3 regions of the Paenibacillus sp. Aloe-11 genome follow, and region 2 is predicted to be linked to each of the others. Evidence: predicted binding sites of a transcription regulator. Region 2 holds the regulator's gene; each other region holds the start of a gene.

Evidence for each region. The regulator Rex, encoded in region 2, represses fermentation and respiration genes when NADH is low (regulators of the CRP and FNR family bind a similar motif). The targets are predictions, from matches to a motif close to TTGTGAAATATTTCACAA.
Region 1: the regulator Rex is predicted to act here: its motif matches at 1,742-1,759, upstream of pflB (formate C-acetyltransferase).
Region 3: the regulator Rex is predicted to act here: its motif matches at 1,635-1,652, upstream of WG8_RS23600 (formate/nitrite transporter family protein).

Annotation. Positions count from the first base shown of each region.
Region 1 covers NZ_JH601056.1:206,967-210,629, forward strand. Annotated here, with positions in the region: gene pflB (formate C-acetyltransferase) at 1-1,604, opposite strand, end outside; gene adhE (bifunctional acetaldehyde-CoA/alcohol dehydrogenase) at 1,921-3,663, opposite strand, start outside.
Region 2 covers NZ_JH601056.1:54,115-57,777, forward strand. Annotated here, with positions in the region: gene WG8_RS13665 (amidohydrolase) at 1-1,244, opposite strand, end outside; gene WG8_RS13670 (redox-sensing transcriptional repressor Rex) at 1,231-1,884, opposite strand; gene dinG (ATP-dependent DNA helicase DinG) at 1,929-3,663, opposite strand, start outside.
Region 3 covers NZ_JH601078.1:11,395-15,057, reverse strand. Annotated here, with positions in the region: gene WG8_RS23605 (FAD-dependent oxidoreductase) at 1-1,341, shown strand, start outside; gene WG8_RS23600 (formate/nitrite transporter family protein) at 1,728-2,573, shown strand; gene WG8_RS23595 (molybdopterin-containing oxidoreductase family protein) at 2,922-3,663, shown strand, end outside.

The DNA.
Region 1 (3,663 bases), 150 kb from region 2:
AAGGAGTCAGTTGCTACTGACAGACCAGCAATACCACAAGCCATGGTACGAAGAATATCACGGTCATGCAGCGCCATTTCAATGCGTTCGTAGCTGTATTTATCATGCATGTAGTGAATCACATTCAATGTGTTCATATACAGTTTTGCCAGCCATTCCATCATAGGTTTGAAGCGGCTCAACACTTCTTCATAATCCAGCACTTCGCTTGTAATGGCTGGGAATTCAGGTCCTACTTGAACGCCGGATTTTTCATCCTTACCACCGTTAATAGCATATAACAGAGCTTTAGCCAAGTTGGCGCGAGCACCGAAGAATTGCATTTGTTTACCGATTTTCATGGCGGATACACAACAAGCAATACCATAATCATCGCCATAGATTGGACGCATCAGATCGTCATTTTCATATTGAATGGAGCTGGTTTCAATAGAAACTTTTGCACAATATTTTTTGAACCCTTCAGGCAATTGTTCTGACCACAGCACAGTCAAGTTAGGTTCTGGAGCAGGCCCCAAGTTGTACAGCGTGTGCAAGAAGCGGAAGCTGTTTTTGGTAACACGAGTTTCTCCAGTGACAGACATACCACCAATAGATTCTGTTACCCATGTTGGGTCTCCACTGAACAGTTCATTATAGTCAGGTGTGCGCAGGAATTTAACAATACGCAGCTTCATGACAAAATGATCGACCAATTCTTGAGCTTGTTCTTCTGTCAGCGCGTTTTCTTCAAGATCACGTTGAGTATAAATATCAAGGAACGAAGATACACGTCCCAGGGACATTGCTGCGCCATTTTGTTCTTTGATCGCCGCAAGGTAGCCAAAATATACCCATTGGAAAGCTTCTTTCGCATTGTTAGCTGGTTTTGAAATATCAAAGCCATGTTCAGCAGCCATTTGTTTCAATTCATTCAAAGCACGAATTTGTTCGGAAATTTCTTCGCGCAGACGAATTACGTCCTCTTCCATAGCGTCAACTTCAAGGCTTTTCAATTGAAGCTTTTTATCTTGGATCAGGAAGTCTACTCCATACAGAGCTACACGACGGTAGTCACCAATAATCCGACCACGACCGTATGCATCTGGCAAGCCAGTAATAATACCAGCTTTACGAGCTGCTCTCATTTCATCCGTGTAGGCATCAAACACACCTTGGTTGTGCGTTTTACGGATATGCGTGAATATATCAATAATGCTTTCAGGCACTTCAAAGCCATAGGCTTTACATGCATCAATCATCATCCGAATTCCACCGAATGGTTGCAAGGAACGCTTGAATGGTGCATCTGTTTGCACACCAACAATTTGTTCTTTATCCCGGTCCAGATAACCCGGCTTATGTGAAGTAATAGTAGATGGCGTATTCACGTCTACATCAAGTACACCGCCGTTTGCCAGCTCTTTTTTAGTAAGATCAGATACAATATCCCACAGTGCAGTTGTGTTGGCAGTAGGGCCAACCAGGAACTCTTCAGTACCTACATAAGGTGAAATATTGGTTTGGATAAAATCGTTAACGTTGACTTCTTTCATCCATTTGCCTTTTTTAAAACCTCTCCAGCCAGCTTGTTGTCCTTGTAAATCTCTCTCAATCACCGACATGTAAATCCCTCCAAATTGTTTGGTCTTCCGGGTTTGTGATTTTTTTCACTATTTTATCCCGGCCTTTTCACCGATGCCTTAGCTCAGTGTCGGGACCTTTCTTACACTCTTATTGTAGAATAATGACAGAGTGCAGTATGTGATATAAATCACAATATGAGTGATTTATGTCACTTTATTTTTCCCTTGCTCCCGCCTGATCCTGTAAACTTCTCACTCACCTCCCTTCCCAAGCCAACAGGCCCTCTATCAAAGAGAGCCTGTAGTGGTATTGAATAGGAAAATGCTTGTTACAAGCCTCTTCATACCTATTATATTATTGGTCAAAACGTCCGTAGAAGGCATTGCGGTATACATCAGCCAATTCAGTAACCAGCGGCAGCTTCGGATTCGCAGTTGTACATTGATCCTCAAAAGCGCGGTCAGCCAAATAATCTACACGTGCTTCAAAATCCTTCGGATCGAAACCGAGTTGTTGGAACGATTCCTCGATACCGAGTGTTTTGTTCATCTTACGGATCGCTTCGATCAGGCTGTTAACTCCTTCTTCCGTGGTGCGAGCAGGCAATCCCAGTATGCGAGCAATCTCCGCATAGCGCTCATCCGCAACAAAATGCGAATATTTAGGGAACGAAGCGAATTTTGTCGGTTTTTTCGCATTGTAGCGAATGACGTGCGGCATCAAGATCGCATTCGTGCGACCATGCGCTGTATGGTACTGTCCGCCCCATTTGTGCGCTAGACTGTGGTTAATACCCAAGAATGCATTGGCAAACGCCATCCCTGCGAGCGTGGAAGCATTATGCATTTTTTCGCGAGCCAGCTTATCACCAGTCAGAGCTGATTGCTCCAGGTGTTGGAATACCAATTGAATGGCTTTAATGGCCAGACCGTCTGTGTAGTCATTTGCCATTACGGACACGTAAGCCTCAATGGCGTGTGTCAGAACGTCCATACCTGTATCCGCTACAGCTGTTTTAGGCAGCGAATATACAAACACAGGGTCAATAATTGCCACATCTGGGGTCAACTCATAGTCAGCCAGCGGGTACTTCGTGTTGCCCAGGTTTTTGTCTGTAATTACCGCGAAAGAAGTAACTTCTGAACCTGTACCCGAGGTTGTAGGAATGGCTACGAATTGTGCTTTTTGGCCCAGACGTGGGTACTTGTAAATCCGTTTGCGAATATCCATGAATTTTTGTTTCAGGTTGTTGAAATCTGTATCTGGATATTCATAGAACAACCACATGCCCTTCGCAGCATCCATTGGGGAACCGCCGCCCAGTGCGATAATGCAATCCGGTTGGAAACGTCTCATCATTTCAGTACCGCGTTCTACCGTAACTGTCGATGGATCTGGCTCTACTTCAGAGAAGACCTCGATCGCTACCGGTGTTTGGCGTTGGTGCAAATAATGAATGACACGATCCACATAGCCAAGCTTCACCATCATAGGGTCTGTGACAATAGCTACACGTGTGATGTCAGGCATTTTAGCAAGATACTGAGTCGAATTTTTTTCAAAATAAACTTTGGAAGGTACTTTGAACCATTGCATATTCACCGTCCGTTTCGCCACCCTTTTCACGTTAATCAAATTGACTGCCGATACGTTCGACGAAGTTGAGTTACGTCCGTACGAACCGCAACCGAGCGTCAACGATGGAAGGTTGGTGTTGTAGATGTCACCGATCGCACCATGCGTGGAAGGTGAATTTACAATGATACGGCCTGTTTGCAAACGGTTTGCGAACCGGGCAATAACGTCCTCATCGTTCGAATGAATAGCGGACGAGTGACCCATGCCCCCGAACTCTACGACTTCAGCAGCGCGTTGAATACCTTGTTCAGCATTTTTTACTTTATAGCAAGCCAGTACAGGACTCAATTTTTCCGCGGACAATGGGTATTTTGTTCCTACCCCTTCAATCTCAGCGACCAAAATTTTGGTTCCTGCCGGTACGGTGATACCGCTCATTTCAGCAATTTTTACAGCGGACTGTCCAACGATAGCCGGGTTCACTGCACATTTCTCTACATTCATAGCTCCCTGAGTGAG
Region 2 (3,663 bases):
TCCATCGTCAGGCACTCACCGTTTTTCACGACCTGACGACCGTCTACCCACACATGGGCCACATCCTTGGCACTTGCAGAGTATACAGCATGGGAAATAAGGTCCGTACGCGGCAGGAAATGCGCCTGATTCAGATCCAACGCGATAAAGTCAGCCTTGTTGCCTGCTGCCAGCACTCCCACCTCATTTAAACCAATCGACTTCGCGCCGTACTCGGTTGCCAGACGCAGTGCTTCATTCGCAGGAACTGCCGTAGGATCACCGGATACTCCCTTATGAATGAGAGCAGCCAGACGCATTTCCTCAAACATATCCAGATTATTATTGCTGGCAGGACCATCCGTACCGAGCGAAACGGTAACCCCTGCACGCAGCAGCTCAGGCACTCTTGCTACACCACTTGCCAGCTTCAGGTTGCTGCCCGGATTATGGGAAACCGCTACACCACGTTCAGCCAGCAAGGCTATTTCCTCGTCGTTCAAATGAACGGCATGGGCAACAAGCGAAGGACGGGAGAAAAAGCCGAGCTTATCCAAATGTGCAACTGGACGCAAGCCATAATCACGTACGTTTTGCTCAACTTCGGCAATAGTCTCGGACATGTGGGTGTGCAGCGGTAAATTCAAATCATGCGCAGCCTGTACAAATTTTTCGATAAATGCAGGCGGACATGTGTATGGCGCATGTGGAGACATCATTGTTGTAATGCGACCATCCGCCTTGCCATGCCAGTTACGTGCAAAAGTCACAGCCTCAGCCAGCTTGATTCGCTGCTCCTCCTCTGAGCATAATCCAATCGCTCCACGCATCAGACTCGCACGAATGCCTGACTCTTCAGCTACACGAGCCACCTCATCCATATGATCGTACATGTCCAGGAAGGTCGTCGTACCGCCTTTCAGCATTTCCAGCACAGACAAGGAAGTACCCCAGTATACATCTGAAGCTGTAAATTTGGCTTCCATCGGCCACATTTTCTCCTGAAGCCATACTTGAAGTGCCAAATCATCGCCATACCCACGCAGCAGTGACATCGCCGCATGACCATGCGTATTAATCAGACCTGGTAAAAAGAGCAAGCCTTTGCCGTCAAATGCTTCTGTATCTTCCTCTCCTGCAGGCAAAGTCTCGCCAATGTAAGTAATCCGGCTATCCTCCACAATCATATAGCCATGGATTACCCCGGCTTCAGGTCCGTTTACGGCAAAGGAGCCGTTTTTAATCATCCATTTATTCACTGTCATCTTGCGATTCTTCCTTTCCATCCTCTAAATAATAAGCGAGGCTTAGCAAATCGGTTGTAAAATCTGTGGTATGTACCCGGATGTTGTCCGGGGTTTTCAGAATGATCGGTGCAAAGTTCAGGATCGCTTCAATACCACACTCAATCAGCTTGTCGGCCACGTGTTGCGCTTCGAAATCCGGTACAGTAATAATCCCGATCCGAATATTTTTTTCTTTCACAGTCGCCTCCAATTGATCCATTGGCTGAACGACCAGCGTATTGATCATCGTTCCGGTCTTCTCAGGAACAGCATCAAATACGGCTACAATTTTCATATTGTCTTTTAAGTAAGCATTATAATTCGAGAGGGCTTGCCCCAGATTACCTGCTCCGACCAATGCAACGTTGATTTGCTGGTCAATTTTTAGGATATGACGTATTTTTTCAATCAGATAAGTCACATCATAGCCGATACCCTTTCGGCCAAAATCTCCAAAGTATGCGAGATCCTTGCGGATTTGGGCCGGATTCAAATTCAGCCTTTGCCCCAGATCCTGGGAAGAAACCGTAGCCACTTCCCTTTTGTTCAGTGCATTCAGATAGCGTAGATATACGGGCAACCTCCGTACAACTGCCTCAGAAATTTTTTCTGATTTCATACTTGCTCCCCCTAATTGTAACGGACATGTCTCATGTCCGTCCGTTATGCCTCAGTCTCCGGGGCGGATTGGAGCCATTCAGAGATGCGGGGCACCATTTGCTCCGTCGGCATATGCTCCATTTTTGGTCCCGGTAATGAGTACAAAAAGTGCTTTCCGTAATAGGATTCGATGACACGTGTATCGTAAACGATGACGACCCCGTGGTCGCTCGCTGTACGTACCAAACGCCCGAACCCCTGTTTAAAGCGAATGACTGCCTGTGGAACAGACAGCTTCATAAATGGATTTTTCTTCTGCTGCTGCAGCAGCTCGCTTTTCGCCTCCAGCAACGGGTGATTCGGCGGTTGAAACGGCAGACGGACGATGGCCAAACACGTCAGCGCCTCGCCTGGAATATCAACACCCTCCCAGAAGCTGCTGGTTCCCAGCAATACAGAAGCCTTGGCCTCCTGAAAACGCCGGGTGAGCTTGCTGCGGCTCCCACTGTCTACACCCTGTCCCAGCACAGTGATGTCGCTGGAAGACAATGCCTCTTTGAGCGGCTCATACACTTGCCGGAGCATACGGTAAGAGGTAAACAGAACGAGCATTCTCCCCCGGGTCGCCTGTGCAGTCGCGCCTAGCGAGCTGACAAGCATATTAACAAAATGCGCATCTCCTACACTGCCCTTTACACTCGGGAAATCGCGGGGAATGACCAGCAGCACCTGATCCCTGTAGTTAAAGGGTGACGGGAGCTGCGAAGTCATCAGCCGTCCCTCATCTGCAGCTTCCTGCAAACCGAGCTGATCGGTCATGTACTGAAACGATTTATCCACCGACAAAGTAGCTGAGGTCAGAATAATGCTTCTTTTTTTGTCAAAAAACATTTCTTTCAGCTGGCGGCTCACATCTACAGGCACTGCATAAAATTGCAATGATTTACTGCGGAATTGCCCACTCGCTTCAAGCCAGTAGACGGTCGTCTCATCATCAAGACGTATAAAGAGACGCAAATTCTCCTTGATTCCGGCTAAATCCTTGAGCAGTCCTGTAATATCCGTAATAAGGCTGTCAGCCGCATAATCATCATATTCTTCCTTTACGTCCAGCATGAGCTTGTCACCCTTGCGCAAAATTTCGCTTAGTGTGACATTTAACTGATTTTCCAGCGCAGACGCTTGATCCCACTTGGCAGGCTTGGCCGACGGCTTGAGACGAGAAGAAAATTGTCCTGTTTCACCCGGTGTCGCATCACTTCGCTCCGGCAGCATACCAAATAGCTTGTCGCTCAGCAAATCCCATGTTTCCTTGACCTCCAGCACAAGCGGATATAGCTGGTCGATGATTGAAGCCCAATCTGCCGACTTCTCATGTCCAGACTTCACCAACTGCTGACGCAATGAAGGCAGCTGTCCATTCTTGCTGTCTTTGAACAGTCTGGTCAACGTATGAACGAGTGTGAAATATTTCATATGCATGCCCAGATGCTTGCCAGCGACCTCCTCCAGATGGTGTGCTTCATCAATGACCAGATGCTCGTAGCTTGGCAACAGCTGATGGCTTGCCTTGACATCCGTAAACAGCTTGGAATGATTCGTAATAACCACATCCGATATTCCCGCCTCATGACGCGCACGATGATAAAAGCATTTGCGGAACCACGGGCAGGAGCGGCCAAGACAGGACTCGGAATCACTTGCTACCGTTTCCCAAAAATCTCCGCCACGATTGCTCAGATTCAGTTCTTCATCATCACCGGTTTCTGTCAGCGTCAGCCAGACGATCATCTGAGCC
Region 3 (3,663 bases), on a different contig from region 2:
TGTACACACGCAGGCACGGCAGCAATTGTCAACACAGCCAAATGTTATCCAGATGCCGAAATTACCGTTTACGAGCGCAATGATAATATTTCGTTTTTATCTTGTGGTATTGCACTGTATGTAGGTGGTGTCGTCAAGGATCCGCACGGATTGTTTTATTCATCCCCGGATCAGCTGGCTGACATGGGTGTAGTGACCAAGATGCTTCATGATGTGACGAGTGTAGATACAGCCGGCAAAACGCTGCGTGCACGTAATCTCCAAACAGGTGAAGAATTTACGGACACATTTGATAAATTGATTGTGACGACAGGCTCTTGGCCTATTATTCCGAAGCTGGAAGGCATTGAGCTTGATCATATTTTGCTCTGTAAAAACTATAATCATTCGAACGAAATTATTGAGAAAGCCAAGCACGTACAGAACATCACAGTGGTCGGAGCCGGATACATCGGTGTTGAGCTGGTGGAAGCTTTCCAAATGAACGGTAAAAACGTAACGCTGATCGACAGCGCTGATCGTATATTGAATAAGTATTTGGATCATGAGTATACAGACCGGATTGAAAATTCTCTGAAAGAACACGGCATCAAGCTGGTACTGGGTGAAACCGTGAGTCGATTTGAGGGAACGAATGGCAAGGTGAGCAAAGTCGTGACCTCCCAAGGAGAATACGAAACAGAGCTTGTTATACTTTGCATCGGCTTCCGTCCTCAAACAGACTTGCTCAAAGGTCAGGTGGATATGCTGCCAAACGGTGCAATCATCGTGGACAATTATATGCAAAGCAGCTGCCCGGACGTGTTTGCAGCAGGCGACAGCTGTGCAATTCGCTACAACCCAACAGGCAAAACGGCTTATATCCCACTGGCGACGAACGCGGTTCGTATGGGTACGCTGGTGGCACGCAATCTGGTACAGCCGACAATTGCCTACATGGGAACTCAAGGAACCTCGGGTATTAAAATTTATGAAGACAATATTGCAGGAACAGGTCTGACGGAAGCGGCGGCAATAGACGAAGGAATGAGTGTCGAGGCCGTAACCATTGAGGACAGCTATCGCCCTGAATTTATGCCAACCTCTGAAAAGGTGCTGCTGAAAGTTGTATATGAGCGGGAGACACGGAGAATTGTTGGGGCTCAAATTATGTCGAAGGTGGATTTGACACAATCCATTAACACTCTATCTGTGGCCATTCAAAATCATATGACCATTGACCAACTGGCCTTTGTCGATTTCTTCTTTCAGCCGCATTATAACAAGCCTTGGAATTTCCTGAATGCAGCCGGATTGCAAGCATTGCCTTCGCTAACTGAGCGAAAACCAGTTACCGTATAATTCGATTTGTCTGTGACATTGTTCATAAGTTTGTCAACAATCTGCGACGTATGAACGAATCCTTATAGTACAATATAGAGAGCATAAGGATTAGGGGGAGTAGATAATGGGTTTGTTTTATATCCTTTTTCTTGTAGTTGTGGCGGCAATCGGTCTCGGTGGAGTTCTTTGGTTCTTGGGAGCAGTTGAAAAGGAAGAATATAATTAATTATAAGTGCTTAGTGGCGCGGTAGACGCATTAATACACGAAAAACAGTCCTTGATCCAAGGGCTGTTTTTTTTAATAACTACAAAAGTGATTTTTTTCACAAACTTAATCACTGATTTTAAATAAAATATGAAAAGAAGAATATAAGAGTAAAAAGATGTTAAAGGAGCGGGAACATATGGCAAGCTATAAACCGGGGCAAATTGCCGAAAAGACGGTGGAAACAGGAGTAGCCAAAGCGAACAACCCGTGGACTGTGTCAGTGGTATTGGGATTTTTGGCAGGCGCATTCATTGCACTCGGGTTTTTGCTGGATATACGTGTTATTGCAAGCGCACCTAAGGAATGGGGGAGTATTGCTACCTTTATAGGAGCCGCTGTGTTCCCTGTAGGACTGGTATTAGTATTGATCGCCGGCGGAGAATTGCTGACCGGCAATATGATGGCTGTCCCTTTGGCGAGATGGGCAGGACGGATTAAGACTGGCGCCATGCTTCGTAATCTGGTCATTATTACGCTCAGTAATTTTGTTGGTGCGTTATTTGTTGCATTTTTCTTTGGCCATGTGCTGGGTCTGACAGAAGCGGGCCCTTATTTGGACAAAGTAGTGGATATGGCAGGTCATAAGCTGCATGATAGCTTTTTGCAATCGTTTATATCTGGTATCGGATGTAACTGGCTGGTAGCGCTGGCTGTATGGCTGGCGTATAGCACGGATTCAATAGGTGGAAAAATTATGGGGATTTGGTTCCCTACTATGGCCTTTGTTGCTATCGGCTTTCAGCACGTTGTGGCCAATATGTTTCTCATTCCGGCGGCTATCTTTGCAGGCCATTTTTCATGGGTAGATTATATCATGAATTTTATTCCGGTCTGGCTGGGGAATTTGGTTGGAGGAAGCCTGTTTGTGGCTGGGGCTTACTGGTTAGCCTATTTGAAAAAGCCGCATTCCGATGCACATCCAGTGAGCGGAACTCAGACTACTTCTTCGGTTACTCCCAATCCGTTGAGTGATCGCGCTTGATTAGTTACTGTTGACAGAATCGAACAAAGCAAATCCGCCATGACAGGTCCGGGGGAACGAAACCTGTCATGGCGGATTTTTTTGGGAGTGGTCCATGATTTGGCATGGAGGATGAGTGTGCTCTCGTCCATAATGCCTTGATCTCTTTTACCCCTGGTAAGCAATGATGAAACAGGCTAATTGTGATTTTTTCGAAAATCCGTTTTGCTCTATGCAGCAGGCGGATTTTTTGGCTCTTTCGGTCGGAAGCTGCTTGGCAAAATCCTTCTCTTGCCATAGTTCATAGCTGTAGATATGATAAGTACAGTGTAATTTTTGGAAACGGTAACGGAAAGGAGCATCAACATCATGGACTATCGCAACAGCGCGCCTTCTGAGGCTACGCTTCAACCAGACTTACAAAGGGGGCAGCAGATGACGGATCAGGCCGATGGTATTTTTCCGGCTGTGTGTCCGCTAGATTGCCCAGATACGTGCGGGCTCCTGCTTCACAAGGAAAATGGAAAAATTGTCAAGGTAACTGGCAACCCGGATCATCCTATTACAAAAGGGGCTATTTGTAATAAAGTTCGCAATATGACAGAGCGGGTATATGACCCTGAGCGGGTGCTCTATCCGCTGAAGCGTGTAGGCCCCAAAGGAGCAGGGAAATTTGAACGAATTAGCTGGGAAGAGGCAGTCGATACCATTACAGGTCGGTTCAAGGAGCTGATTCGTACGGACGGCCCGGAATCCATACTCCCCTACAGCTTTTATGGCAATATGGGCGTATTGAGTGTGGACGGAATGGATCGCCGTTTTTTCAATGCGCTGGGCTCTAGCCAGCTGGATCAGACGATTTGCAGCGTAGCCGGGAATGAAGGCTGGGCATCTGTCATGGGTTTTAAAGGGGGCACCAGCCCGGAGGACACAGAGGATGCAGACCTGATTATTGTATGGGGTGGAAATGTCATTAGCACGAACATGCATCAGGTAGTATTGGCCGAGAAGGCGCGTAAAAAAGGCGCCAAGGTGGTTGTTATTGATGTTCACCGTAACCGGACGGCGCAATGGGCGGATTGGTTCATTCCTTTATACCCGGGAACGGATA